DNA from 4 places in the Shewanella sp. MEBiC00475 genome. Region 1 is predicted to be linked to each of the others. Evidence: predicted binding sites of a transcription regulator. Region 1 holds the regulator's gene; each other region holds the start of a gene.
What was found. Region 1 encodes sigma-54, which starts transcription at its own class of promoters, with help from an activator protein. Its sites were predicted from a motif close to GTTGGCACGNNNNTNGNNT; they were not measured.
Positions count from the first base shown of each region.

Region 1 (7,744 bases):
CTGCTTTAGATAATTTATATCAATACGTGGACTCAGTTGAGTTTGGCCAAGCGTGTGAACTCATCCTACAGTGCAATGGCAAAATCATTGTTATGGGGATGGGGAAATCGGGTCATATCGGTAATAAAATATCAGCAACTTTTGCCAGTACTGGTACACCGGCATTTTTTGTACACCCAGGAGAAGCCAGTCATGGTGATTTGGGCGCATTAGCAAAAAATGACATTGTGCTCGCCATTTCCAATTCTGGTGAATCAAGTGAAATACTCACCTTGATGCCTGTGATACAGCGCATGGGGGTTCCGGTTATTGCGGTAACGGGCAAGCCAGACTCCAACATGGCGCGTTTATCCAAAATCCATTTATGTATTCAGGTTCAAGAAGAAGCTTGTCCACTTGGATTAGCACCAACCTCAAGTACCACTGCAACGTTAGCAATGGGTGATGCATTAGCCATTGCATTATTGCAAGCAAAAGGATTTACTCGTGATGATTTTGCCTTGTCACATCCAGGCGGTTCTTTGGGAAGAAAATTATTGTTGAAAGTAGATGATGTCATGCATAAAGGTGATGATTTACCCATAGTCCATAATGATATTTGTATTACTGAAGCACTTTACGAAATATCCAAAAAAGGTCTTGGCATGACCGCAGTCGTCGATAATGATAATAAGCTAGTGGGTATATTTACCGATGGAGATTTACGTCGTGTCATCGATGCAGAAGTGAACCTGAGAACCACTCCGATAGCACACGTAATGACCAAAAACTGTGTGACCAGTCCTGCTGGTATTTTAGCTGCACAAGCACTGCAAATTATGGATGAAAAAAGCATCAACGGATTGATTGTCGTCAATGAAAAACACCAACCGATCGGGGCATTAAATATGCTCGATATGGTTAAAGCTGGAGTCATTTAATCATGTCAGAATCAACCTCGTTTCGCCAAGGATTATACGGTCCCATCAGTAATGATGTGTGGTTACGCGCTCAAAAAATTAAACTATTAATCTGTGACGTCGACGGTGTATTTTCCGATGGCCGTATTTACCTCAGTAATGCTGGCGAAGAACTGAAAGCCTTTCATACTCGCGATGGCTACGGAGTGCGTTCTATCATCACAAGTGGATTTCATGTAGCTGTGATCACTGGGCGTAAATCCAAAATAGTAGAAAACCGCATGACGGCATTAGGTATTACGCATATTTACCAGGGGATTGACAATAAATCCGAACCTTTTGAGCAACTTATGTCTTTGTATAATGTGAGCGCCGACGAAGTCGCTTACATTGGTGATGACATGGTTGATCTTCCCGTGATGAAAGCCGTAGGACTAGCAGTATGTGTCGGTGATGGCCATCCGTTTGTAAAACAACAATGCCATATGACAACGACCCTAAATGGCGGACACGGTGCACTACGTGAACTGACCGACTTATTACTATTAAGCCAAGATAAATTTGCCACTGCTCATGGTATGAGTATATGAATAGAGTCACGCTAGGTATTGTAGTTTTTTTTGGCCTTGCTTTAATACTATACTGGCAAGCACAAATAAAGCGCAGTGAAATGGAGGCCGTGAAAGTTCGCGGAATTGAGCGTCCAGATTTTATTGCAAATAACCTTCAAACCACTGAATTTAATCAACTCGGTTTTGTAGAAAGTCGAGTCAGTGCCGAGCACATGGAACATTATGCTTCTACTGACGTCACTCACTTTACCAAACCTATCTACCTCATTTATCCTGAAAATGGTAAAGCACAGTGGCAATTAAGTGCAGACCGAGGACGATTAAATAAAAATACCAGCAAAGTCATATTAGAAAATAATGTTATTATTGATGCTATTGATATAGAAGAACCCCTACAATCACTGAGCACCCAAGCCATTACTGTGGATTTAACCACTATGATAGGTACCTCGCAGGAGATGGTGTATATCAAAGGAAAAGGGTTTATTATTCAAGGCTTAGGCCTACATGCAGACTTGAATTCGCAAAAATTATCGCTACTCAGCCAGGTAGAAGGGAAATATGAGCCACATTAATCGTCTCCACACTCGCGCCAATGTTATGTTATTAAGTAGCATACTTTGCCTACTGAGTTTGCCTGCCATGGCTAAACAAGGTGATCTTATGCAGGAGTTAAAAATTGCCGCAGTAAGCCAGTCTGCCGACATTAAAAACAATCAAATTGTCTTTAATGGCCCGGTTACCATTGTTCAAGGCTCGATTAATATCAATGCTGATCAGCTGCGGGCATTTACCCCCGAAAACAGCACCAGTAAAAGACTTATCGCCACTGGTTCGCCGGCAACGTTTTCACAAGAATTAGATGACGGCCAAATAGGTACCGCCAGTGCCGACGAAATTACTTATGATCTTGCCAGCACCACGCTCACATTAATAGGCAATGCCAAGCTTGAGCAATCAGGAAGCCAAGTTACTGGTAACAAAATTAAGTACAATATCAATGCACAAGAGTTGATAGCTGAAAGTACAGGTAAGGGACAAGATCGGGTCATCACGATTATTCAACCTGAAAACTTCCAAGATGAAACCGCGCCGAAGCAAAAACTCCCTGAAATCCCTGTTAACAAGCAGAACAAACAATGACCCAAATAACCTTAACCGCTGAAAATTTAGCTAAAAGCTATAAAGCTCGTCAAGTTGTTAAAGATGTTAGTTTAACGGTTAAAACTGGCCAGATAGTGGGTCTTTTAGGCCCTAATGGGGCGGGTAAAACAACCACATTTTATATGGTTGTCGGCTTAGTAAAAAGCGATAAAGGTCGGATCTTAATTGATAATGACGATCTCACCGCCGATCCAATGCATCTTCGAGCCCGTAAAGGTATTGGTTATTTACCGCAAGAAGCCAGCATTTTTCGTAAGCTCACTGTACACGACAATATTATGGCCGTGTTGCAAACTCGCAAAGAGCTCAACAACGACCAACGAATTGAACAACTTGAGCATTTGCTAGAAGAATTCCACATTACCCACATTCGCGATAATCAAGGCATGTCGTTGTCGGGTGGAGAACGTCGTCGCGTTGAGATTGCACGCGCATTAGCTGCTAATCCAAAATTTATTTTACTCGATGAACCCTTTGCTGGTGTTGATCCTATTTCAGTTATTGATATTAAAAAAATTATCCAACAACTGAAAAGTCGCGGTTTAGGGGTATTAATTACCGACCATAATGTTCGTGAAACGTTAGATGTTTGCGAGCGGGCCTATATTGTTAGCCAAGGTAATTTAATTGCTGAAGGTACACCTGATGAAGTATTGAGCAATCAACAAGTTCGAGCTGTGTACTTAGGTGAACAATTCAAGCTATAGTTAAGTTACGGGTCTTTTAAACTATCTAACTCGTTTTGTTGAACGTTAACTAAATAACGTTAAATGTCATTGATGTATGTAACAATCAATACAGTATTTTAGATTGTCATTTTTATGGAAATCATCTAGGGATAAGCGGTAAATGAAAGCGTCACTCCAACTCAAAATGGGTCAACACTTAACCATGACCCCACAATTGCAGCAGGCTATTCGCTTACTGCAATTATCGTCATTGGAGCTACAGCAAGAAATCCAACAAGCATTGGATTCAAACCCATTGCTTGAAATAGAAGATGAGTTTTCAGAAGCAAAAAACTCCGCAAAAGAAAATCGAGACCAAGCTGATACCGACTTTAGTGACAACAGCAGCGTTAATAAAGAAAAAGACACCTCTACAGTTGACACTGCAGAGTCTATAACCAAAGAAACCATGGATGATCTAGCCATGGATACGACATGGGACGAAGTGTATACCGCCTCCCCAATGTCAGGTTCAGGCAGTGCGAGCATGCGCGACGATGACATGCCATTCCAAGGTGAAACCACCGAAGGTCTGTATGAGCATTTAGAATGGCAAAAAAATCTTACTCCCTTTTCTGAGACCGATTTAGCAATTGCCACCGCTATCATTGATGCTGTTGATGAACAAGGTTATTTAACCCAAAGTACCGAAGATATTCTCGAAGCAATGGGCGATGAAACCGTTGAACTAGATGAAGTTGAAGCCGTATTAAAGCGCATTCAACACTTTGATCCTGTTGGTGTAGCGGCTAGAGATTTAAGCGAGTGCTTATTCATCCAATTAGCGCAATATGCCAACACAACCCCCCATATTGATAATGCTCGTCTGCTGATTAAAGACTATTTAGATTTAATTGCCGGGCGTGATTTTAGATTGTTAATGCGTAAAACAAAGCTAAAAGAAAACGAGTTGCGTGACGCTATCACCCTAATCCAGTCACTTAATCCTCGTCCAGGTTTATTAATTACTGCCGTAGATGACGAATACGTCATACCCGATGTTACGGTACTAAAGAAAAATGGCCGATGGGTTGTAGAGTTAAATCCTGACAACATGCCAAAAATTGGCGTTAATCAACAATACGCCGCCATGGCGCGAAGCAGTAAAAATCCGTCGGATAGTCAATTTATTCGAGGCCACTTGCAAGAAGCTAAATGGTTTATTAAAAGTATTGAAAGCCGTAACGACACATTACTCAAAGTGGCCAATTGCATTGTACAATTTCAACAAGGTTTCTTTGAATATGGCGAAGAAGCCATGAAACCAATGGTATTAAATGATATCGCTGAAGCTGTAGAAATGCATGAATCAACCATTTCACGGGTGACTACCCAAAAATACATGCACACCCCACGAGGACTGTTTGAACTAAAATACTTCTTCTCTAGCCATGTCAGCACTGACGATGGCGGTGAATGTTCATCTACTGCAATTCGTGCTTTTATCAAAAAATTAGTTGCTGCAGAAAACCAGCAAAAACCGCTGAGTGACAGTAAAATGGCCCAACTTCTGGCTGAACAGGGCATAAACGTTGCTCGTCGTACCATTGCAAAATATCGTGAAGCAATGATGATTCCACCGTCTAACCAACGTAAGAGTTTATAACCTACAAGGCAACGGAATATATTCATGATAAATTTTCAAAGCTTGAACGACACTCCGATCAGAGCCATAATGCAAACGTTGCGCTCAATGTATAAAAGTTACAACAAAGATCAAAAGCCAGTAAAATCACAGATGGCATAGTGATGTTTGCCATGTCAGAATGTACTGATATGTATACTGCAATAGACGCCCTGATCGATAAGCTCAACCGTCAGGTAATTAAACACCAACAGAAGTATACACAACACTAACGATGGAACTTTGTACCATTCTGCGACCGGAGTGCACTACCTGTGCCACCCCGGGCAGTAAGAAAAAAGTACTGGAACTCATCAGCAACTTAGTCGCTGCCCAGTACCCACCCCTATCTTCGCAAGAGGTTTTTGAAAGCCTTTTAGCGAGAGAGAAAGTGGGTAGCACAGGTATAGGAAATGGCATCGCGATACCTCATGGTCGATTGACGTCTATCGATCAGCCCATTGCCATATTTATTAAGTGTGAAGAACCCATTGCCTTTGATGCAATCGATAACCAACCAGTTGATCTGTTATTTGCTTTATTAGTGCCGGCAGATCAGTGCCAAGAACACTTAAGCACGTTATCGAACATGGCCCAAAAACTAAGTGACAAGCAAATATTGAAACAGCTTCGTAAAACTCACGACTCAACAGAACTTTATCAGGTTATCACTGCATGAAACTTGTCATAGTATCAGGACGTTCAGGCTCAGGAAAATCAGTAGCCTTAAGAGTATTGGAAGACCTAGGATATTATTGTGTTGATAATTTGCCTTTAGCTCTTATTGGCACATTATTAGCCCAGCTCAAAGGTAGTAATGATTTAGTGGCAATCAGTGTTGATGTACGCAACATTGATGAACAAAGTAAAGTGCTTCAAAATCAATTAGCCCTGCTTGAGCACGACACTGAAATTATCAGCTTCTTTTTAAACTCCAATGATAAAGTTCTACTCAAACGCTATAGTGAAACTCGTCGATTACATCCGCTATCTAAAAATCATATTTCACTGCAAGAAGCGATCAAACTAGAAGGACGCTTACTTGAACCAATCGCAAAAATTGTTGACCATTATATTGATACATCAGCACTGAATATTTACGAATTAAGTGACCAGGTTAGGCAAATATTACTAGGCAGTGTTGATAAAGAGTTAGTGATTAACTTTGAATCTTTTGGCTTTAAACACGGAATGCCGACAGAAGCGGACTTTATGTTTGATGTACGCTTTTTGCCCAACCCACACTGGGAAATAGAGCTGCGTCCATTTACTGGTTTAGACGAACCTGTACAAGAGTTTTTAGGGCGCCAGCCATTAGTTAATAAGTTTATCTGGCAAATTGAAAACCTATTCGAAACTTGGATGCCTCACTTAGAACGTAACAATCGCAGCTACCTTACTATCGCCATTGGCTGTACTGGTGGTCAACATCGCTCAGTGTATATTGTCGATCAATTGGCAAAACGATTTAGACAAGGCAGTAAACATACAGTGAATGTTCGCCACAGAGAATTAGATTTAAATGGCAGTAACAGCTAAGTGAACATAGGATCGAATCAATGATCAAACTTGAACGCCAAGTTAGTATTTCAAACAAATTAGGTTTACACGCCCGCGCAGCGACAAAGTTAGCCATTCTAGTAGCTGATTTTGATGCCAATATAACCTTAATTCAAGATGAAAAAAGTGCCAGTGCAGCAAGTGTCCTAGGGTTGTTAATGCTCGAAAGTGGAATTGGAAAAATGATCACAGTGACAGCTGAAGGACCAGATGCAGAAGCGGCCCTAAGCGCAGTGTGCGATCTCATTAATGCCAAATTTGATGAATGTTGCTAAATTTGTACGCTTAGAAGCTCGGCAATAGAGAGTCGCAAAATGTAAGATTAGCGCTAAATATGTCAGTAACACTAGCTTCTATTCTATAATGCTCACAAACCATATGCCTATATTAGATGTTGCGCCCTGAACTCCTCAGCCTCATACTAACGCAGTAGCCACAACAATATTATTTACATATTCACCTCACAAGAATAGCCTTTATGTTTACCTCAGGTAGTCAATACCATCACATTAAGTATTGTTTTACTCTGTGAATGTTTAGCGCTTAAGATGACGAAAATATACCCGTTTTAGTAACCTCCGGTGTTGCTTGATATCCGGAAAGCACACCTCTATTGTTTAATTAAATAATACGGCGATATAGAAACCCGCCCAACAGAAACCTTCAGGCATTCCATTTTTCGTTGCATAGGTTTCAACTTTGTAACTAATAAACTTGAGCCAGAAAAATCAGAGAAATAAATGATTGCTGTGTGATGAATAGGAAGTAGATATATGGGTAAAGAGTACCTAGACAATGAAATTACCGAACAACGCCTCAATCAACTTGCCCAAGCACTCGACAGCGGTATGTTTGTCCACGCTCGCAACATGTTACATACCATGTCGCCTAATGATGTCGCCCTTATTCTTGAATCATCTCCGCCAAAAAATAGACAAGTGCTATGGCAATTAATTGACCAGCAACATACAGGCGAAATTCTTGACGAATTAGGTGAAGAGCTAAAAGATTCACTTATTAGCAACATGACTCCAGAAAAGCTTGCTCAAGCCACAATCGGCATGGACACCGACGATCTCGCCTATATTCTTCGTAGCTTACCTGACACGGTTTACAAAAAAGTACTCAAGTCGATGAAAAGCCAAGACCGAGATCGAGTTGAACAAGCACTGCGTTACCCTGAAGATACCGCTGGCA
Region 1 covers NZ_CP039928.1:2,822,150-2,829,893, reverse strand. The annotation lists gene FCN25_RS12520 (KpsF/GutQ family sugar-phosphate isomerase) at 1-920, shown strand, start outside; gene kdsC (3-deoxy-manno-octulosonate-8-phosphatase KdsC) at 923-1,489, shown strand; gene lptC (LPS export ABC transporter periplasmic protein LptC) at 1,486-2,046, shown strand; gene lptA (lipopolysaccharide transport periplasmic protein LptA) at 2,033-2,614, shown strand; gene lptB (LPS export ABC transporter ATP-binding protein) at 2,611-3,342, shown strand; gene FCN25_RS12495 (RNA polymerase factor sigma-54) at 3,485-4,969, shown strand; partial or broken gene raiA (ribosome-associated translation inhibitor RaiA) at 4,966-5,220, shown strand; gene ptsN (PTS IIA-like nitrogen regulatory protein PtsN) at 5,223-5,666, shown strand; gene rapZ (RNase adapter RapZ) at 5,663-6,526, shown strand; gene FCN25_RS12475 (HPr family phosphocarrier protein) at 6,547-6,822, shown strand; gene mgtE (magnesium transporter) at 7,321-7,744, shown strand, end outside.

Region 2 (7,744 bases), 190 kb from region 1:
GCATTTAATGTCGCTTCTCTAACCAATTGCAATATATGAATATGTTGTTTTGCTTCAAGTAAATGGGGTGAAAGCTTGTAATTGAGTTGGATATCAATATTAGTTTGATGACGTAACTGGTCTAGCATCACTTCGATAGCTTGGCCTAAATTGGGTTCTTTAATGGTCAATCTAAACGTTGATAACAGTTCGCGTAGTTGTACATAAGCGATACTGACACCCTCATTGATCCCTAATAATTGCTCTTCAACTTCTGGACTGCGACAACTGTTATCAAGACTCTTACTTAACAAACTGACTTGGATTTTTAAAAAGGATAATAGTTGCCCAATAGAGTCATGTAATTCTCTAGCGATCACCGAACGTTCTTCTAATAGTGCCAGTTGTTGGCGTTGTTCTGTTGCATTGTGGATGGTTATAGAGCGAGTTAGCATCATAGAAAAGTTTTTAAAAAGAATATTATTCAGAGGTTTATTTGATATTACATCTAAATAACCCAGTTGTGTTTGCTCTATCAATAATGGGAAATGTACAGATTCAGATAAGTTATCGGTTGGCCAACCACCTTCTGCGTTAATTATATCTTTAGTGCCATCATCATGTTCAATGACTAATCTCAGATAGGTTAAGTTTTCATAATATTTAAGTTGATTAATTGCGGACTGGAGTGCTTTATAGTCTAGTTTATCGGCATGTAACATGATTAAATTATCGTACAAAAAATTCAGTTCGTTATTGGCTCGGGTTAATGCCAAGGTTTTTTCGTTGACTTGGTCTTCTAAATCTTCATACAAACTGGCTAACTCAGCGGCCGTTTTCTGTAATGCATTTCCAAGCGCGGTTAGCTCTATATAACCCGTTTTAGGCATTTCGACTTTGAAATTGCCTTTAGATATTTTGGCTGCACTGTCCATCAATAACTGTAATGGTTTAACAACACGTTTGCGTGTAAACACCACAGCAAAGAAAGCGATAACCAGTAAAATAGATAACCCGATAATCTGCCCAATAACCAATAGCTTTAGTTTTAAGGCAGCAAATAGTTCCATCTTTAATACTAAGGTATCAATGGTGTCGACAAAGCCAGTTAACGATTTAGAATACTCTTGTGTATTGCCTTCTTCTATATAGGATTTCATCACTTTCCACTTGTCGATAACTAACAAGTATTGGTCACTTAGTTCCTTGGGGCTATACCAAGCGAGAGAACGGGTAAGGGCTTCAGAGCTGAGTGTGTTTTCAAATTCAATTATTTTTTTATTGGGATTATTTCCACCTACATTGGTATACAGCAATAGCCTATAACTTTGCATCCGCAGTGACCCAGAGGCGTTGATCCCTTTGGCATCCCCTAAACTGAAGCTTAAATTAACAATAGAAAATACCGCTAAGCTTGATGATAATAAAATCAAAATGAGCATTAAACTGAAAATGGTGGAGGTAAGGCTGCCACGAGTAAACATAAGGTCCCGTTATTATATCAATGAGTGCTTAAAGGTAAGTCGAAAGTACTGTTTCGTATACTATCCAATAGTGTGTTCTATATTAGGTATTAGTTGATAACATTAACAATTGTATCAAACTGTGAGCTACATCTTGTTTACATGTTGATCTAGCGCAAACTTTTGCGGCTATACCTAATAAGGGGTATATTTAAAGCAGGATTAAATCGCTAAATTTGATCTTGGAGATGTCGTGATTATTAAATTAAATATAATGTAACACGGAGATAAAGGGTGATGAAGATGAATGTAAAATCAATTGCACTGAGTGCGGTGATTGCAGCCGGATTTATGGCTGCAGGCGCTATGGCGAGTGATAAAACCGAACCTCGTAATGAGGTTTATAAAGATAAATTTTCAAAGCAATATGACAGCTGGCATGCTACTGATGAAAGCAAAGACGTTGTTGATATGTTAGAAAAAGTACCTAGTTTAGTCGTGTTATGGGCAGGTTACGGTTTTGCTAAAGATTACAATGCACCACGTGGTCATATGTATGCAATTACTGACGTAACTAACTCATTACGTACTGGCGCGCCAAAAAATGCTGCAGATGGTCCAATGCCAATGGCATGTTGGAGCTGTAAAAGTCCTGATGTACCTCGCATGATTGAAGAACAAGGTGAAGATGGCTATTTCAGTGGTAAATGGGCTAAAGGCGGTCCAGAAATTGTCAATGTACTTGGTTGTGGCGATTGTCATGAAAAAGGTTCATCAAAATTACGTATATCACGTCCGTATGTTGACCGTGCAATGGATACGTTAAATACACCATTTGATAAAGCTTCTCGTAAAGATAAGCAATCAATGGTGTGTGGTCAGTGTCACGTTGAATACTATTTCGAGAAAACTGAAGACCGTAAAGGTTTTGTTAAGTTCCCTTGGGATATGGGTACCACCGTTGAACAAATGGAAACATATTACGACAGCATGGAGTTCTCAGATTGGACTCATGCAGTGTCTAAAACTCCAATGTTAAAAGCACAACATCCTGGTTATGAAACTTGGAAAATGGGTACTCACGGTCAAAACAATGTAAGTTGTGTTGATTGTCATATGCCTAAAGTGACTAATGACAAAGGCCGCAAATTTACAGATCATAAAGTGGGTAATCCATTTGATCGCTTTGAAGAAACATGTGCAACTTGTCACACTCAAAGCAAAGAGTTTATGCTTAAACAAGTTAATGATGGTAAAGCTAGAGTTCAAGAATTAAAGTCGCGTGCTGAAGCTCAGTTAGTTAAAGCTCACTTTGAAGCGAAAGCTGCTTGGGATGCTGGTGCTACTGAAGCTGAAATGAAGCCAATCTTAATGGATATTCGTCATTCACAATGGCGTTGGGATTATGCGACTGCATCTCATGGCGCATCAACTCATGCTCCAGCTGAAATATTACGCATTTTAGGTACTGCAGTGGATAAAGCTGCTGATGCTCGTGTGAAACTAGCTCAGTTATTAGGTGCTAAAGGTGTTAAACAACCTATTGCATACCCTGACACTTCTACTAAAGCAAAAGCGCAAGCAGCATTAGGCATGGACATGAAAACCATGAATGCTGAAAAAGCTGAGTTTAAGAAAACACTGGTTCCTCAGTGGAAAGAAGAAGCTAAAAAGCGTGAAGCGACTTACAAATAAGTTGTACTTAGCATAAGCGCTCTCCTCAGGTGTCAACCTGAAATAATCCAACAAACAGCCCTCATTTGAGGGCTGTTTTTTTATGTGCTTTATATCTAAATCCTCAACAAGAGGGTATTACAAAGCGGTTTCATAGGTGGGATTATTGTTGCACCAAAACAATGCGACGGTGATCTTATACGCACTTGATTGGTGCCTTTATATTAATGGATAAAAGATAAAATAAAATAAAATCTATATATAACAACTTGTTGGAAAAGTGGCCTGATGATTGAATTAACTCGTTACAACAAATAAATAACAACTAATTTTTTCACACTTTTGGAGGTCGAGATGAAACTCGTCAGCGCTATCATCAAGCCATTTAAATTGGATGATGTCCGTGAAGCTATTGCAGGCATGGGCATTGAAGGTATGACTGTTACTGAGGTCAAAGGATTTGGACGTCAGAAAGGTCACACAGAACTTTATCGTGGGGCAGAGTATCAAGTGGACTTTCTACCAAAAGTAAAATTAGAAATTGCCACAAAATCTGAAAACTTAGACATGCTTATTGAAGCGATTACCAGTGCCGCTCATACCGGTAAAATTGGTGATGGCAAGATATTTGTTACTAGTTTAGAACAGGTTATCCGTATCCGTACGGGTGAACTTGATAACGAAGCATTATAGGAGGCTGGTATGGAAGAGTTAACTCAATTAGGCCTGACGGTAACTGAATTACGTTTCGCATTAGATACGTTTTATTTCTTGATTTCTGGCGCGTTAGTCATGTGGATGGCTGCTGGTTTTGCCATGCTGGAAGCTGGATTAGTCCGCTCAAAAAACACCACTGAAATTTTAACTAAAAATGTGTGTTTATACTCAATTGCGTGTGTCATGTTTTTATTAGTCGGTTACAACATTATGTATGTCGACAATGTTGAAGGTGGATTTATTCCTTCTTTTGGTTCGTTAATCGGTGGTCAAGCTGATGGTGCAGATCATGCGCTCGAATCAGACTTTTTCTTCCAAGTAGTATTTGTTGCTACAGCGATGTCGATTGTATCAGGTGCTGTTGCTGAACGAATGAGATTATGGTCTTTCCTTGTTTTTTCAGTGGTAATGACGGCAGTGATTTATCCTGTTGAAGGCTACTGGACATGGGGTGGTGGATTCCTTTCTGCTGCAGGCTTTGTAGATTTTGCTGGTAGTGGCATTGTGCATATGGCCGGTGCAGCAGCTGCAATCTCTGGCGTATTGCTTCTTGGAGCTCGTAAAGGTAAATATGGTGAAAACGGTCAAATTCATCCTATTCCAGGTTCTAATTTACCGATGGCAACCTTAGGTATGTTCATTTTATGGATGGGTTGGTTTGGCTTTAACGGTGGTTCGCAATTGTTAGTGTCAGATGCTGAAAATGCGAGTGCAGTGGCTAAAATCTTTGTAAACACAAACTCTGCTGCAGCATTTGGTGCCATCTCAGCACTTATTGTATGTAAAGTGGTATGGGGCAAAGCTGATTTGACCATGATTTTAAACGGGGCATTGGCTGGATTGGTCGCCATTACAGCTGACCCATTATCACCTTCATTGTTAATGGCTGGTGTGATTGGTTTAGTTGCTGGTGCCGTGGTTATCTTCTCTGTCATTGCATTTGACCGAGTTAAAATAGATGACCCAGTAGGCGCTATTTCGGTACACGGTGTTGCAGGTTTCCTTGGATTGATGTTGGTTCCACTATCGAATGCAGATGCTAGTTTTGGTAGTCAACTATATGGTGCAGCAGTTATCTTTATTTGGGTATTCACTGCATCGTTATTAGTATGGTTTGTATTAAAAATGACCATGGGTATCCGTGTAACAGAAGAAGAAGAGTACAATGGTATGGATGCTTCTGACTGTGGTGTAGAGGCTTACCCTGAGTTTTCTAGTGGTAATAATGCCGGTTAATTTTTAACTTCATTAACTGAGTCAGTATTAAACAGAACCTTCGGGTTCTGTTTTTTTTGGAGATTATTCGTAAATTGGGGGCGATATGAGTTTCTTTAGTACATTTTGTTTGCTTGGTTCAATTGTTGCTATTACTTCTTCTTTTAGTCCTATTGTTGCAGCGGGCACTGTTGTAGTGCGTAAATCATCTGAACCATTTGATGCTTTTGCTGTGCGTGATGAAGTGTTACAGCTACATGAGTGGCAAACGCTACTGCGCCAACAACAGCAATTAACTATTTTACGGTCATTACCAATTGGGTGTATTTCTGTCAATACAGCTTATCTTTATTATCACTGTGGACAGTTAAATTATCGTCCTTATCAATATCATGGCCAGCAGCTTTTCATTCAAATTGATCTACCTCATGACGAAGAATACCCCTAGAAAATAGAGTAATACTTTAATGAAAGCTTATTTTTTTATCTAAGTTTATTGGCTGAAAGATAGGCTATTGACTAAGCTTTTAGATAGCTTATTCCTCTGAGGGTTGAATTATGCTGCTTTGTCACCCATTAAAGCGCTCCTGTGAGACATTAAGTCTTAGCGATAATAGACATAAACCTAATGTTTGTTTCTTCATTCTATTGAGTTTAATGTGCTTCCTTTGCGCTTGCCAGTCAAGCCCATCTCAGTCCAAAAATGTTAACGTTAATTCACTTTTTTATGATGATTATTTTGTACCTGTATTAACGATTGATGTCGACGATATTTATCGTTTACCCGACTCCTTTGTAGCGAATTTTAAGCGTCAGTTTCAGTCTGATAATTCCATCCGCAGCAAAAATACCTTAGCTAATGAATGGTTAGCCCAATATGTTGGTGCCCAAGATGGTGGTTTTGAATATCGCGATCATTATACTCGTACAGCGAGTGAAACAGTGCTGGATCGTCAAGGAAATTGTATGTCTCTGGTGGTCTTATCGGCTTCATTAGCTGATGTGCTAAATGTACCTGTTGAATTGTATGATATTGATGTTGAACCTTTTTGGGATCGCCGCGGTGGTTTTTATTTAGTTAACGGACACGTTAATTTAAGCTTATTGCCGCCAGAAGATTCTCATACTGTATTGTTCAGGGGAACGGAGGTTTTAATTGACTTTTTGCCCGAACGTTCAGTACGGGCCTACCGAAAAAAACGAGTTAATAAGCGCCAATTAAGTGCCATGTATTACAACAACGTTGCAGCAGAAGCCTTAGTCCGAGCCGATTATGACACCGCATATGCGTTGGTAAAAAAGTCCATAATCTTAGATCCGCAGCTTGTTGCTGCCATCAATACCCTCGCGGTGATCTATCGTCATAAAGGCTTTGATGATGAAGCCGAACAAGTTTATCGAGCAGCCTTACAAGTTAATTCGCAAGACCTATCAACGTTATATAATTTAGCTCTCATTTTAGGCGAGCAAGATCGTTTAGTTGAGTGGGCCGAGATTCATAAAGTACTTGAACTTGCTCGAATTAATAATCCTTTTTATTATTTTGATATGGCGCAACAAGCCTATTTTGATAGCCAATATCAAAATGCACTTATATGGTATAAACGAGCTGTTGCGAAAGCCGATTATCGCCATGAATTCTATTTTGGCTTGTCGAGAGCTTATTGGGCAACGGGTGATGAACGACTTGCAGAGAAAAGCCTTAAACGCGCATTGGCATTAAGTGATACTAGCAACAAACAACGCTATCAAAGTAAATTACAAGCAATGAGACGGAATTAATCCATCTGAGGTTGATAATTATTTTGTTTAGCTAGATCAAGTATTTCTTGATAGCGATATGATTGTTTAAGTGCCGTAATGGCACTATTAACTTGATTAGCTATTATTTGATCATGACAGGCAATTTTTCGCTCTGCGGGGTCAAAAAGTGCGGCTTCGGTTACGCGGATACTGGTGTCTAATTTTTGTCTGAGCAAATGGCGATAATATTCAAATATTCGTCTTTCTAAAACGATTACTTGTACATAACCATTAAATAACATCACTACTTGGCTTTTCTGATTTGATATTTCACTATAAAGCGGATTAGCATCTTCTAAGATTTTAAACTCATCGCCTAAGTATTGTTTTGAGTTCTGAAACCCTAAAATAGACAAACCATTAAGATCATCAATTTGTTCTATCTCGAGGTTATTTCTTGATAAATAGAACAAACTATTTTGATATTCAATCAAGCTTTGTGTATAAAATAATCCTTCAACATTATCAGGAGTATTGATCATACAATCTATTTTTTTTGTTTTTACTAGACGTTGAGAACGTAAATTGGGCGCATGTATAATTTCTTTTATTTCAATATTTTGAGTGTTAAGCGCAGCTTTCAATAGGTCGTATTGTACACCAGTGTTTGTATCGGAAAAGAAATAAGGTGCAATGCTATTACTGGTTGAAAAGCTAATGCTATTAATGGTCGATACTAATGTTTTATTGTCATTCTGCGCGTGTAAATCGATTAATTCGTGTGTATCTTTGATGGGAATAATGGGATTAGCTAACGCAGATGGACAAACACCAATTAAAGAGCTGAATGCAATGAGTAAACTTTTGATGCTGTTTTTCAATGGTTTCCTCCTCTGAATTATCTGCTACATATAAAGTGGAACATCGTCCTTGTATTGCGTTTTAATCATTTT
Region 2 covers NZ_CP039928.1:3,015,241-3,022,984, forward strand. The annotation lists gene narQ (nitrate/nitrite two-component system sensor histidine kinase NarQ) at 1-1,463, opposite strand, end outside; gene nrfA (ammonia-forming nitrite reductase cytochrome c552 subunit) at 1,746-3,137, shown strand; gene FCN25_RS13490 (P-II family nitrogen regulator) at 3,471-3,809, shown strand; gene FCN25_RS13495 (ammonium transporter) at 3,819-5,069, shown strand; gene FCN25_RS13500 (hypothetical protein) at 5,155-5,496, shown strand; gene FCN25_RS13505 (lipopolysaccharide assembly protein LapB) at 5,706-6,830, shown strand; gene FCN25_RS13510 (ABC transporter substrate-binding protein) at 6,827-7,672, opposite strand.
Region 2: a site for sigma-54 is predicted at 3,396-3,414, ahead of FCN25_RS13490 (P-II family nitrogen regulator). Genes of this name have one in related genera too.

Region 3 (7,744 bases), 820 kb from region 1:
GCGATGATCCAAAATTAAAGAATATAAAAGTGGTATTGCATACATCATTAAGTGGTGTGTTTAACCAAGCAATGGTAGAGAAAGTAGGGGCTAACGACTTTATTGCCAAGTTTAATCCCGATGAATTAGCCGCTGCGGTTAACAAACATTTGAGCTTATAAAGCCAATATTGATATTTTAGCTCATAGGTTCGTATATTTAGGAAGATAATGTGACAGATAAATCACTTGCTGAAGCAGAGTACAATCAATTTAGGCTGTTTTTAGAGCAGCATAGCGGTATTGTGTTAGGTGAGAATAAACAATATTTAGTGCGCAGTCGTTTAGCACCACTGATGGGAAAGTATAATTTACCTTCTTTATCTGAGGTGGTTAAAAAGTCAATGAAACCGACAGAACGTCATTTACGCACTGAAGTGATTGATGCTATGACGACGAATGAAACCTTATGGTTTCGAGACCGTTATCCATTTGAATTACTGCACAATACTCTGTTACCTGAGTACAGTAAGCTTGGTCGACCATTAAAAATATGGTCGGCGGCATGCTCTTCTGGGCAAGAACCTTATTCTTTAGCCATGACGGTGTTGGAATATCAGCAGCGTAAACCTGGTGCTTTGCCTGGTGGGGTAGCTATTCAGGCAACTGATTTGTCACCTTCAATGTTAGAACGCTGCAAGAATGCGGAATATGATGGTTTAGCCCTAGCTCGCGGTTTGTCTGAAGAACGTAAACGTCAGTTTTTTGATGCTTTACCGTCTGGCAATATGAAAGTGAAAGATAATGTTAAGCGTTTAGTTAATTTTAGGGCGCATAATCTCCTTGAAAATTATAGTTTATTAGGCAGATACGACATTATTTTTTGCCGTAATGTATTGATTTATTTTGGGCCAGAGGCAAAAACTAAAATTTTGCGGCAATTTGCTGCCGCACTTAATCCTAAAGGTATATTATTTTTGGGAGCGTCAGAATCTCTTGCGGGTTTGAGCGATGAATTTAATATGGTTCGCTGTAATCCTGGTATTTATTATCAAAAGAAAGTATAGATAAAATAATAACTTAATCTATTTACCATGCCGGCATTCGTCGGCATGTTTGTTTTTATCTTTAATTCGTTCCGAAAACCAAATTGTTGGCATAACCTTTGCTTTATTCCTATCAGTTAGCTGATGGAGGCAATTTTATGGCGATTAATTTCGATAATGCATTAGGTGTTCACCAATACTCATTGGGCGTACGAGCTCAAAGAGCAGAAGTGATTTCAAGTAATATTGCCAATGCCAATACTCCTCATTATAAAGCTAAAGATGTTGATTTTGCTTCTGCAATGAAAGCAGCAAGCACGCATCAAAATGGCTTAAGTATGAGCCAAACAACAGAAAAACATTTTGATTTAACGGCATTAAGCCAACAGCATGTTCAATATCGTGTACCCAATCAAGCCGATACTGGTGACGGTAATACTGTCGACACGCAAAAAGAACAAGCAGCATTTATGCAAAATGCACTCGAATACCAAATGTCATTAGGTTTTCTTGAAAGTAAATTTTCTGGCATGCGTAAAGCATTACGAGGTGATTAATTATGAGTTTATTTAATATTTTAAATGTATCTGGCTCGGGTATGTCTGCGCAGTCAGTGCGTTTGAATACTACCGCCAGTAATATTGCTAATGCTGACTCTGTTTCAAGCAGCGCAGATAAAACCTATCGCGCACGTCACCCAATTTTCGAAGCCGAAATGCTAAAAGCGAATAGCCAGCAAAATAGTTCGCCAGGCGTCAATGTAAAAGGCATTGTCGAAAGTGACAAACCATTGCAAAAAGAATATTCACCCGACCATCCAATGGCAGACAATGAAGGGTTTATCTACAAACCCAATGTCAATGTGATGGAAGAAATGGCTGATATGATTTCTGCATCACGCTCTTATCAAATGAACGTTCAAGTGGCTGATGCAACCAAGACTATGTTGCAACAGACCATAAGGATGGGTAAATAGTATGATTATTCAAGGAGGTAACAATGAGCCTCGTTAATGCTTACAGTCAGTCTTTACCACAGCAGAGCAGTAGTGCTTCTAATACCAGCGCGGCAACAAAAAGCTCGGTACAGACAAATACAACGACGACTACAACAGGTAATGTTTTTCTAGATAGCATCCGTTTACCTGAAGAGAGTGCGATCCCTGAAGCTAATGATCAGATGTTACAGCAAGAAGATTTTTTTGCTCTACTCAGTCAGCAGTTATCGATGCAAGATCCTTTTGAACCCGTTGACAACGACCAAATGATTGCGCAAATGGCATCATTCTCAACAGTAGATGGTATTTCAAATCTTAATGATGAAATTCTTAATCTCAATACTGTTATGAGCTCAAGCCAAGCATTACAAGCTTCTAGCTTAGTAGGGCGTAAGGTACTTATTCCTTCTGATACTGGTGCTATATCGACTGAAAGCCCTGAAATTAAAGCGGTGATTAGTACACCATCAGCAATCGAGTCTATTACGGTTAGGGTGGAAGATGCGTCCGGCCAGCTTATTAAGAGTTTTAATGTTGATGGCAGCGAAGGCGGCAATGTTGATATTACTTGGGATGGTTTAGACAAAAATGGTGAACCTGTTGAAGCGGGTAATTATGCCATTAAGGCCAGCGGTAAAGTCGATGGAACATCGGAAGATTTAGCGGTATCGACTTATGCCCATGTTGCCAGCGTGTCATTAGGCACAACGGCAACCGGCGCTATTTTGAATTTGCGTGGAGTAGGCGGAATTAAGTTATCTGACGTACTCGCAGTATCCGAAACATAATACGGCCAGCATTATAAAACTGGTCATATTAAAAATGAATTAATTGTGAGAGGTGAACTATGTCATTTAACATCGCACTCAGTGGTATCGCAGCCGCGCAAAAAGACTTAAACACTACTGCGAATAACATCGCGAACGTCAATACCGTTGGTTTTAAAGAATCTCGTGCCGAATTTGCAGATGTATATGCAAATTCAATTTTTGCCAATGGTAAAACAACAGTCGGTGGTGGTGTGACCACTACGCAAGTTGCGCAACAGTTTCATCAAGGTAGTTTGCAATTTACCAGTAACTCGCTCGATATGGCGATAAGTGGTAGCGGATTTTTTGTCACTTCATCAGGGTTAGACACACAGGATCTATCTTATACTAGAGCCGGTGCATTTAAAGTTGATTCAGACAATTACATGGTTGATGCAGCAGGTAATTTTTTACAAGGTTTCCCTGTGGATGACGATGGTAACTCAACCTCAGTCAGTTTAACCACCACGGATCCTATCAAGGTACCTGACACAGCGGGTAGTCCTGAACAAACCGAAAATGTTGGCTTGCAGATGAACCTTAATGTGGGTGAAGAAGCATTAGACCCAGCGAGTTTTGATCCTGATGATTCTGATACATTCAACAACTCTACCTCAGTAACCATTTACGATTCACTCGGTGAATCACATATCATGACCACCTATTTCATTAAACCTACCGCTGGCTCATATACAGGTGAAAGTAACTGGGTCGCTTTTTATGCGGTAGACGGTGAGCCGGTTGATGTGGCCAGTGGTACTGGGACTTATGATACGGATACCGATGGTGATGGTACCGTTGATGGAACGGGTACCGCATCAGCTGCTAATCCGAGCGGTGTAGGCACATGGTCAGGTGCGGTACTTAAATTTAACGATACTGGTAGTTACATTGGCAGTGAACCAGGTACGATTACAACTGAGGCACTGGGTACCGGTGGTGCGGGTGCTTTAGGCCCCGGAGCCGATGGTACTCAAACGCTTACAGTAAGCTTTAATACTCCAACTCAGTATGCTTCTCCGTTTGAAGTCACTGAATTGACTCAAGATGGTATTACCGTTGGTCGATTAACTAACGTTGGTATTGGCTCAGATGGTTTGATTACCGCCAGTTACAGTAATGGTTCAACGGTTCCGTTGTCACGTGTGGCATTAGTCCGTTTTGCTAACGAGCAAGGGCTTACTCAAGTGGGTAATACCTCTTGGCAAGCCAGTTTAGGTTCTGGTGAAGCATTAGCCGGTGAAGCTAATAGTGGTACTTTTGGTAGTATTAATTCGTCTGCACTTGAACAATCAAACGTAGACTTAACCACAGAGCTTGTTGATTTAATCTCAGCTCAGCGTAACTTCCAAGCCAACTCGCGTACGCTCGAAGTTAACAATACCTTAAACCAAACAATCTTACAGATCCGCTAAATTTACGCATACATTATAAATTTAGGCTTATCGTTATATAAAGGTGTTGCCGTTTACGGCAACACCTTGCCTTTACCCTTCTTGTTGTTACTCCTCGTTACTCCTTGTTATTAGGACCCTAGTGTTGATTGATGGTTTTTTGACACTCACAGTGACTCATTATTTATTTTTCTTATTCAATTTCATGTAATTACAATAACCAAAAATATTGACCACCTCATTGGCATGATGTTTGCTTTATCTCCGTATAGAGTATTTTTACTGAAAGTTTGACGGAGCAACAAATGGACAAATTTCTTTATATTGCCATGAGTGGCGCAAAGCAAGGGATGAATGCATTAGCGGTAAGTGCTAACAATCTTGCCAACGCCAATACTGATGGATTTAAAGCTGACATGGTCCAAGCCCGTTCAATGCAGGCATTTGGTGAAGGTTTGCCTTCGCGGGTTTTTTCAATGATGGAAAGCCCTGGCAGTAATTTTAACAGTGGTCCTATTAAAACCACTGGTCGCGATCTTGATGTTGCGGTTAAGGGGGATGGCTGGCTTGCAGTGCAAGCAGCTGATGGTTCCGAAGGTTACACCCGTGCAGGCAGTTTAAAAATTGACAGTACAGGTATGTTGTTAAACAGCAGTAACCGTCCGGTAATGGGAACGTCAGGTCCCATTGTGTTACCCATTCCTGTTGAAAAAATAGAAATTTCGGCCAACGGCATTATTTCAGTACGTCCGCAAGGCGCAACAGCTGAAATAGTCGAAGAGGTCGCCCGAATTAAATTAGTTAATCCGGGTAATGAAAACCTAATGCGCGGTGAAGATGGTTTGTTTCGCCTTATTACAGGTGGTAATGCACCAAACGACCCCGGCGTTGCCGTTGAAAGCGGTGCGGTAGAAGGCAGCAATGTCAACTCAGTACACGAAATGGTCGCCATGATTGATATTCAACGTCAATACGAAATGCAAGTCAAAATGATGAAGAACGCTGAAGAAATTGATCGGGCGTCCACTTCCTTGATGAGAATTAGTTAGGAGTAATTATTATGCATCCAGCGTTATGGATAAGTAAAACCGGTGTCGATGCCCAGCAAACTAACATTGCCGTTATTTCTAATAACGTGGCTAACGCCAGTACTGTTGGGTTTAAGAAAAGTCGTGCGGTATTTGAAGACTTACTTTATCAAACGGTTAATCAAGCCGGTGGTGTTAGCTCAGATAATACCAAACTGCCTAATGGTTTAAACATCGGTGCTGGTACTAAAGTGGTTGCCACCCAAAAAATGTTTACTCAAGGCAACATGCTTACCACGGATAATTCATTAGATTTAATGATTGAAGGTTCGGGCTTTTTTGAAGTGCAAATGCCAGATGGCACCGCTGCCTATACCCGAAACGGCCAGTTTAGCTTAGATGAAACAGGTCAGATTGTAACACCAGGTTCGGGTTATGTCGTGCAGCCAACAATTGCCATTCCTGATGATGCAACCAGCATTACCGTGTCTTCGGCTGGTGAAGTATCAGTGCAAATCCCTGGTACAGCAGAAAGCCAAGTGGTAGGGCAGCTTACCATGACAGACTTTATTAATCCGGCAGGTTTAGATCCCCTAGGACAAAACTTGTATACCGAAACCGGAGCAAGTGGCACGCCAATTCAAGGCACAGCATCGCAAGACGGTTTAGGTTCTATTCGCCAAGGTGCGCTGGAAACCTCAAACGTAAACGTAACAGAAGAATTGGTTAACCTTATTCAAGGCCAACGTATTTATGAGATGAACTCTAAAGTTATCTCGGCGGTTGACCAAATGCTGTCTTATATTAATCAGAATCTCTAAGGAGCTGACATGATTAAATACATTGCGTTAGCGTCATTGGTATTATTGGCTGGCTGTAGTTCTACTGCCAAGAAACCGATTGCAGATGACCCATTTTATGCGCCGGTATATCCAGATGTCACACCGACGCAAGTGGCGGCGACGGGATCTATTTATCATGACTCCCAAGCGTCAAGTTTGTATTCCGATATTCGTGCGCATCGCATTGGCGACATTATTACCGTCATGCTGAAAGAATCGACTCAAGCGTCGAAAAGTGCCAATAACGAAATTAAAAAAGGTACCGATTTAAGCATGGAACCTATTTATGCTGGTGGTAAAAACATATCCATTAGCGGCGTACCTATCGATTTAGGTTACACCGACAGCATGAATACCAAACGAGAATCAGACGCCGATCAATCTAACAGTTTAGATGGCAGTATTTCGGCCAATATCATCCAAGTGCTCAATAACGGCAATTTAGTGATACGCGGCGAAAAATGGATTTCGATTAACAACGGTGACGAATTTATCCGTGTTACCGGCATGATCCGCAGCCAAGACATTACAACAGACAATACCATCGACTCCACACGTGTGGCTAACGCTCGAATTCAGTATAGCGGTACCGGTACGTTTGCTGACTCCCAAAAAGTCGGTTGGCTGAGTTCATTCTTTATGAGTGACTGGTGGCCTTTTTAAGGAGTAATGCATGAAAACTAAACTGCTTAAGTCGACTGTCTCAATAGTCGCATCAATATTAATGTTAACCTCGCCGGTACATGCCGAGAGGATTAAAGACATTGCCAGTATTCAAGGGGTGCGAAGTAACCAATTAGTCGGTTATGGCCTAGTGGTTGGTTTGCCTGGCACTGGGGAAAATACCCGTTATACCCAACAAACGTTTAGAACCATGCTAAAAAACTTTGGTATTAATTTACCAGACTCAGTTCGCCCAAGTTCAAAAAACGTAGCCGTGGTGGCAGTACATGCCGAAATGCCTGCTTTTATTAAGCCGGGTCAAAATCTTGACATTACCGTGTCCAGTTTAGGTCAAGCCAAAAGTTTACGTGGCGGCACCTTATTACAAACTTTCTTAAAAGGGGTTGATGGCAATGTGTATGCCATTGCTCAAGGTAGCTTAATCGTCAGTGGTTTTAGCGCCGAAGGGCTTGATGGTTCAGTGGTTATTCAAAACACCCCAACTGTTGGTCGTATCCCAAGTGGTGCCATAGTTGAGCGCAGTGTGGTAAGTCCATTTTCAAGTGGTGACTACCTAACGTTTAATTTACGTCGTTCAGACTTTTCGACCGCCAAACGTACAGCCGATGCCATTAACGATTTACTCGGCCCAGATATGGCTAAAGCGATTGATGCTACCTCTATTCAAGTCAGCGCCCCGCGGGATGCATCACAGCGAGTGTCATTTTTATCGACATTAGAAAACATAGAGGTGATACCGGCGGAAGAGTCGGCCAAAGTCATTGTTAACTCACGCACCGGCACCATAGTGGTAGGCCAAAACGTTAAATTGTTGCCTGCAGCGGTAACACACGGCGGATTAACCGTCACCATCGCTGAAGCCACTCAAGTATCACAACCCAACGCATTAGCGGGTGGCGATACGGTTGTGACCACTAACAGTACGATTGATGTGTCAGAAAAAGATCGTCGTATGTTTATGTTTAA
Region 3 covers NZ_CP039928.1:3,638,902-3,646,645, forward strand. The annotation lists gene FCN25_RS16250 (chemotaxis protein CheV) at 1-161, shown strand, start outside; gene FCN25_RS16255 (protein-glutamate O-methyltransferase CheR) at 212-1,045, shown strand; gene flgB (flagellar basal body rod protein FlgB) at 1,183-1,581, shown strand; gene flgC (flagellar basal body rod protein FlgC) at 1,584-2,000, shown strand; gene flgD (flagellar hook assembly protein FlgD) at 2,024-2,809, shown strand; gene flgE (flagellar hook protein FlgE) at 2,869-4,245, shown strand; gene flgF (flagellar basal-body rod protein FlgF) at 4,530-5,273, shown strand; gene flgG (flagellar basal-body rod protein FlgG) at 5,285-6,073, shown strand; gene flgH (flagellar basal body L-ring protein FlgH) at 6,083-6,757, shown strand; gene FCN25_RS16295 (flagellar basal body P-ring protein FlgI) at 6,768-7,744, shown strand, end outside.
Region 3: a site for sigma-54 is predicted at 4,465-4,483, ahead of flgF (flagellar basal-body rod protein FlgF). Genes of this name have one in related genera too.

Region 4 (7,744 bases), 850 kb from region 1:
CCATCAATACAGGTAAATGCTTTAAAGAATCATCGGCACGAATCGCTCTAAGCAAATCGATACCTTGCATTCCCGGCATGTTCCAGTCTGTTACTACAAAATCAAAATCGCCTTTTTGTAACATAGGTAGGGCTGTTGAGCCATCATCTGCTTCTTGGGTATTATTAAATCCCAAATCTCGCAACAAGTTCTTAATGATACGCCTCATTGTTGAAAAATCGTCAACAATGAGAATCTTCATATTCTTGTCCAAGGTTTCCTCCGGTGAGCTGATACTCATTTGCTCTAGATAAGTTATTATTCTTGTGTCCAATGCTTGAGTTTTGCTTTTAATCTGAGCATTGCCTGACTTAATATCTGGCTTACTCGCGATTCACTAACTTCAAGGATTAAACCAATTTCTTTTAAATTTAATGCTTCGTCATAATATAATGACAACACTAAGGCATCTCTTTCTGGTAATGTTTTAATTGCTGCAACCAGCGCAGATTGGAATTGCACTTCAGCAAGTGAGTCAAAGGTTTTATCTGTCGGTTCGTTGTCAGTGACTAACACATCTTGCGAAACGCCAAGATCTTCTATGCCTATGATTTTACCAACAGAAACATCATTTAAGATATGATGGTACTCATCGAGCGACATATCAAGTTTTTCAGCAATTTCAGTGTCATTAGCATCACGTCCAAGCTGTTGCCCTAATTCATCAATTACCTGGGCAACACGACGATTATTTCGATGTACTGAACGTGGGACCCAGTCACCACGGCGAATTTCATCTATCATTGCGCCACGAATTCTGATACCCGCAAAGGTTTCAAATTTAGCGCCTTTACTGTTATCAAAGTTAGATGATGCTTCAAGTAATCCCATCATCCCAGCTTGTAATAAATCATCAAGTTGCACCGATGCTGGTAATCTTGCCAGCATATGATGGGCAATTTTTTTTACCAGCGGTGCATACTGTTCAACAATAGACGTTTTGTTATCGAACTGAGTATACGCAGCGGCTTTATTCACTCGTTGTTCCTTCTTCTTGTATCGGTTTACGTTGTACAAGACGTTCAACAAAGAACTCTAAATGACCACCGGGCTGTTGTGGTACAGGCCAGGTCATAATTTTATTAGCCAATCCTTGGTAAGCAATAGCTGAAGGTGATTTAGGATACGCTTCAACAACTAACTTTTGCTTACGAACAGATTTTCGTAAATTTTCATCAAATGGAACGGTTGCCACTAGTTCTAAAGCGACATCTAAGAATCTATCCGTCACTTTACTTAGTTTAGCAAATAACTCCATACCTTCTCGTAGACTTCGCACCATATTTGCTACAATTTTGAAGTGGAACACACCATGTTCACGGCTTAAAATTTTAATCAATGCATAGGCATCAGTAATTGATGTCGGTTCATCACATACTACGATTAATACATCTTGTGACGCTCGAGAAAAACTCAGCACCATATCTGATATACCAGCCGCAGTATCTACAATTAAAATATCGAACTGAGTACGCATTTCACTAAATGCACGGATTAAACCGGCATGTTGTGCTTGTGTTAACTCAACCATCGCTTGAGAACCTGACGTAGCTGGAACAATACCAATACCTTTAGGTCCACGTACGATGATGTCATCTAATTCGGCATCACCGGACAAAACATGAGATAAATTTTTCTCCGCACGTATCCCAAGCATGACATCGACATTAGCTAAACCTAAATCGGCATCAAGCACTAATACACGTTTGCCCTTTTCAGCTAGCGCTACCGCGGTATTAATTGACACACTGGTTTTACCCACTCCGCCTTTACCACCGGATACGGCAATTACTTTTACTTTATCGTTATTTGGTTGATTCATCATACGTAAACCACTTGCTTGATCCCGAGTCATATTTTCACTCAAATGCATAGGCTGTGTCATTAGACCACACTGGGTCTTGTGACGTCTGTTGTTCTTTTTCGTTTAATGCTGCTAATGCTTGCTTCGCTAATTCTAATGTATCAGCCACTTTCATGTCTTCAGGAACACGTTGACCGTTTGTAACATAACTCAATGGTAACTCATTTTGAATCAATACGCTCAATGCACCTGCAATTGATATCGATTCGTCTAATTTAGTCAGAATAGCACCAGATAATGGAATCCGCTTAAAGTGCTCTACCGCATCTTGTAATACGCGACGTTGACCTGTCGCAGATAATACTAAGTAACTCCGAATAGGGATCCTACTGTTTGCTGTCAAATTATCAAGTTGTTGATACAGACGCATGTCACGTTGTCCCATACCGGCAGTATCAATTAACACTAATTTCCGGTTTCTAAACTGATAAAGAATTTGTTCTAATTCTGATAAATCATTTGCTTGCTTAACTGGACAACCCATAATTTTCCCATAAGTCGCTAATTGGTCATAAGCACCAATTCGATAATGGTCAGTGGTAATTAATGCAACTTGTTCAGGGCCATGATGGGCAGCAAATCTCGCAGCGATTTTAGCTAAAGATGTTGTTTTACCGACACCAGTAGGTCCAACAAATGCCACAACGCCACCACGTTTAACAATGTCATCACCTTGATTATCAAGTAGATTAGCTAAACTTTGTGGTAACGCTCTCACTAAATCTGCTGGAGAGTAATGTTGGCTTAATCCGGCTAGTTTAGCCGCTACTGCAGGGGAAAACTCAGCTGCAATCAATTTACTTTCAAGCATGGCACCAACAGGGTCGGTGCGCTTTTTTTGATCCTTCATTAATGAAGACACTTGATGGGTCAATAAGCTTCGTAATGAAGCCATCTCTTCGCGCAACTCTTCCATATCAGCAGATTGATTTTTATTGGCTTTCTTAGAATGTTCCGCGGTAGTTTGTGGTTGAAAAGTTGCAGCTGATTTAGCTGGCTTAGCACCTTCTAATTGACGAGCCCATTCAGGTAATTCTGGCTCATCTTGGCGCACTGACATCTGCTGAGTCATGCGGTTATGTTGTTTTTCAAGTAATGCTTGCAGTGAATCAGCCGCTGGCGGTGGGCTAACTTTAGATTGAGCTTTCACAGCAGGTTTAGCACCTAGTGATACTCTATCTTCACTCACATCCATAAAACTGCTGGTCGGCGCTTGTGACGCAATAGCGGCTTTAGGTTCGTCATAATCAACCGCCGCGACAATTTCTATCCCACCAGTGACTTTCTTGTTTGACATAATGACAGCGTCAGAACCTAGCGTTTCTTTAACTTGGGCCAATGCTGCGCGCATATCTTTGGCAAAAAATCGTTTAATTTTCACTTATGCACCTCTAAAAACTGACATTATCACTATTGACCTACAGCTGAAACAATTCGTATTTGCTTCTCGTCTGGTATTTCTTGATAAGAAATCACTCGTAAATTTGGAATAGTGTATTTAACAAATCGTGACAGCGTTGACCTAAGCATGCCAGATGTCAATAAAATGGCCGGTTGCCCTACCATTTCTTGCTTCTGAGCAGCATCTAATAACGACTGCTGCATACGCTCTGCAAGGCCCGGTTCAATATTAGGTCCTTCACCGCCGGTAGCCTGCATAGACTTATGCAACATCTGTTCCAACTCTGGCGCCAATGTAATGACAGGGATTTCAAGCTCTGGACCAGAGATTTCTTGTACAATCATACGTTTTAACGCAATACGCACTGCAGCCGTTAGCACTTCAGTATCATTACTCTTAGTGCCATATTCTAGCAATGTCTGCACTATGGTGCGTAAATCGCGTACCGATACGCCTTCATTAAGTAAGTTTTGCATCACTTTAACGACCGAGCCCAGAGGCATAACATCTGGCACAAAACCATCCACTAATTTAGGTGAATTTTTGGCCAACATATCCATTAATTGCTGCACTTCTTCGTAACCTAATAGTTTTGCAGCATTATTACTGAGTACTTGACTAATATGCGTCGCTACCACAGTTGCGGTATCAACTACGGTATAGCCCAATGTTTGCGCGTGTTCACGTTGCTCAGGTGCAATCCATACAGCCTCTAAACCGAAGGCTGGATCATGAGTCTCAATGCCATCAAGCTTACCGTACACTTGGCCAGGATTAATCGCTAATTCACAATCATGCCTAACTTCAGCTTCCCCGACCACGACGCCCATTAACGAAATGCGATAAGCATTAGGTGATAAATCTAGATTGTCACGAATATGTACAGCGGGAACTAAAAAACCTAATTCTTGCGAGAGTTTTTTACGTACGCCTTTGATCCTGCCTAATAGCTCACCACCTTGAGACTTATCAACTAATGGAATTAAGCGATAACCGACTTCAAGTCCAATGGTGTCTACATGACGCACATCATCCCAACTTAAATCTTTAGGTTCTTTATTTTTAGTTTCAACAGGCCCTTTAGTCGCTAGTGTCAATGCGGCTTGTTTTTTATCTACGTTACGCTTGTAAACAAAGTACGCAGCACCTGCGGTAATAAATGCAAATGTTAAAAATGCAACATGGGGCATACCAGGCACGATACCCATAACAAATAATAACCCAGCGGCAATGGCTAATGATTTATGACTGTCAAACATCTGACTAAACATCATTTGGCCCATATCACCAGACTCATTTTGACGAGTCACCAATAAAGCAGCGGCAATAGATAATAATAAACCAGGGATCTGTGCAACCAAACCATCACCGATGGTTAATAACGTATAAATTTCTACAGCACTAGAAAAATCTAGATCATGCTGCACAATACCGATAACAAAGCCACCTAAGATATTGATGACTAAGATCATAATACCAGCAATCGCATCACCTTTTACAAATTTTGAAGCACCGTCCATAGCACCATAAAAGTCAGCCTCTCGGGTAACTTCAGCGCGACGAATACGAGCTTGATCTTGGGTTAACGTCCCCGCATTTAAATCGGCATCAATGGCCATTTGTTTACCAGGCATGGCATCTAAGGTAAAGCGAGCACTCACCTCAGAAATACGTCCAGCACCTTTAGTCACAACGGCAAAGTTAATGATGATCAAAATAAGAAACACCACTAAACCAACGGCATAGTTACCACCGATAACCACCGAACCGAAAGCTTCGATCACTTTACCGGCAGCATCACCACCATTATGACCTTCAAGCAATACAATACGAGTAGAGGCAACGTTAAGGCCAAGCCTTAACAAGGTAGCCACCAGTAATACGGTAGGGAATGCAGCAAAATCGAGGGGTCTATCGGTATAAATAGTAACAAGCAACACCACTAATGCTAACGCGATATTGAATGAGAAAAGGATATCGAGCAAAAAAGCAGGAATGGGTAACACTACCATTGCCAGCGCCGCAAGCACCAATAAAGGTGTACCAATACCTTTAAATGTCGCCAGTCTTATTTGTTTAAATTGCCCGAAAGCTGCTTTTGCATCCATTGAGGTAAACCCTTCGTATAGTCTATTGCGAAATAAAGTACTGATATTTGACGCCAATAAAACTATAAAGCAAAAATTGAGCCACTATTAGTTATTGCACAACATAAGCTAATTGAGTGGTGATTAATGCTTCAAATCATCAGGGATAGGTTGATTAAGTGGGATGGCTTTAGGTCGACGGCCTTTACCTTTCTGGTATTGTCTTAGTTGAAATACATACGCTAATACTTGAGCTACTGCGGTAAATAAACCTTCTGGCACTTGTTGATCAATCTTAGTGGTATGGTAAATAGCGCGAGCAAGTGGTGGTGCAGAAACAATAGCAATATCATGCTCACGAGCAATCTCTCGGATCCTAAAAGCAACGTCATCAACGCCTTTAGCGAGTAAGAATGGAGCTGACGAACGTTTTACGTCATATTTAACTGCCACCGCATAATGTTCAGGGTTAACCACAATAACATCTGCATTAGGCACCTCAGTCATCATACGTCGCTGTGCCAACTCTTGCTGCATCTGTCTTATACGGCCCTTAACTTCAGGCTTACCTTCTGAATCTTTATATTCATCTTTGATTTCCTGCTTAGTCATTTTCAGTTGTTTATTGTGATTCCAAATTTGAAAGGGTACATCAATAATCACAATAAATAGCATTGAACAGCATAGCAGGATAAACATCCAAATAAGTAAATCTAAAGCATGGTAAACATTACCAGGAAGGTGATCACCAGACAGAGTTAAAATATCATAAAAATAAAAACTTAGGAGAAAATAAGCGGATAATGCAACCACTAAAAATTTAGCTATCCCCTTAGTAAGCTCAACTAAGGCTTGAGTGCCAAACATGCGTTTAAAGCCGTTCATTGGGTTTAATTTACTGCCTTTAGGCATAAACGCTTTTACTGAAAAAGACATACCGCCTAAAACGATATTACCCAAAAAAGACACAAATGCCAGTAAAGCAATAAAACTCATTAACGGCCAGGCTAGCTCGTTTCCAACAATGCCCCATACCCGAAACATGGAGTTAGTATCAAAAATTTGATCACGTTCCATGGAAAATATTTGCTTCATAATGGTATAGAGGCTTTTGGCAATTGCCGGTCCTGTCATCGAAAAACCAACCGATGCAGCAATCAGTACAGCTGCGGTACCGAGCTCTTTAGAACGAGCGACCTGACCTTTTTCACGAGCTTGTTCAAGTCGTTTCCCTGTGGGCTCCTCGGTGCGTTCTTGACCACTATCACTTTCTGCCATCAGTGTCCCTAGAAAACGACTGAACTATCAATTGGACATTGAAGCAGCAAAATATCACACAAAAGTAACTGTGCAGCTGACCAGACTTCATCAAAATGCTCCATGATGGGTCCCAATGTTAACCATAGAATAAATAAACCACTGACCATGGTGACTGGAAAACCAATCGAAAAAATATTCAATTGGGGTGACGCACGCGTCATCACACCAAATGATAAATTAATTAATAACAAGGCAATAATAGCCGAAATAGACATAGTTAATGCGGCACCAAACATAAAACCGCCCCATTCAGCAAGAGCGCGATAATTAGCGATTGAGATACCTTGATTTGAAATTGGAATCGATTCAAAACTCGCCACCAGCATTTTAAACATCAATAAATGACCATCTACAGCCAAAAAAATCAATGTTGCCAGTAATAGAAAAAAGTTACTTACTACAGGTGTTTGTGCACCAGAACCAGGATCAACCATTGAGGCAAAACCTAAGCTGGTTTGCATACCAATAATCTGTCCCGTTAACACAAAAGTTTGCATTACCATTAAGGTGACAAACCCCATGGTCACCCCAATTAGTATTTGTTGCAAAATGACAAAGACAGAACTTAATGCCATTAACTCGACATTTTCAATCGGGGGTAAAATAGGCGCAACGGCCATTGTTATCGCAACGGATAACATCAGCCTAACTCGAGTTGGAGTGGTATTGGCGCCAAAGACGATCATGACCATCAACATGGATGAAATACGAAAAAAAGGCAATAAATAGGCAGCTATTGTTTGACTAATTTCACCAAACAAAATGTCCATGACTTAACCTATCACTTGTGGAATGAGATTCACCATCTCGATAAAAAATTCCATCATGGTTTGCACTAGCCAATGGCCTAAAAACATCAACGCAAATAACGTTACCAGTAAACGGGGTAAAAAACTTAAGGTTTGCTCGTTAATAGATGTCGCGGCTTGAAAGACCGCCACAACTAAACCGATGCATAAGCCGGGTAAAATAATCGCTGACACCATCAATACAATAACGGATAGTGCTTCTCGGAAAATATCAATTAGCGAT
Region 4 covers NZ_CP039928.1:3,674,051-3,681,794, reverse strand. The annotation lists gene cheY (chemotaxis response regulator CheY) at 1-253, opposite strand, end outside; gene FCN25_RS16450 (RNA polymerase sigma factor FliA) at 298-1,017, opposite strand; gene FCN25_RS16445 (MinD/ParA family protein) at 1,010-1,894, opposite strand; gene flhF (flagellar biosynthesis protein FlhF) at 1,899-3,284, opposite strand; gene flhA (flagellar biosynthesis protein FlhA) at 3,314-5,413, opposite strand; gene flhB (flagellar biosynthesis protein FlhB) at 5,537-6,670, opposite strand; gene fliR (flagellar biosynthetic protein FliR) at 6,679-7,482, opposite strand; gene fliQ (flagellar biosynthesis protein FliQ) at 7,486-7,744, opposite strand, start outside.
Region 4: a site for sigma-54 is predicted at 5,481-5,499, ahead of flhA (flagellar biosynthesis protein FlhA). Genes of this name have one in related genera too.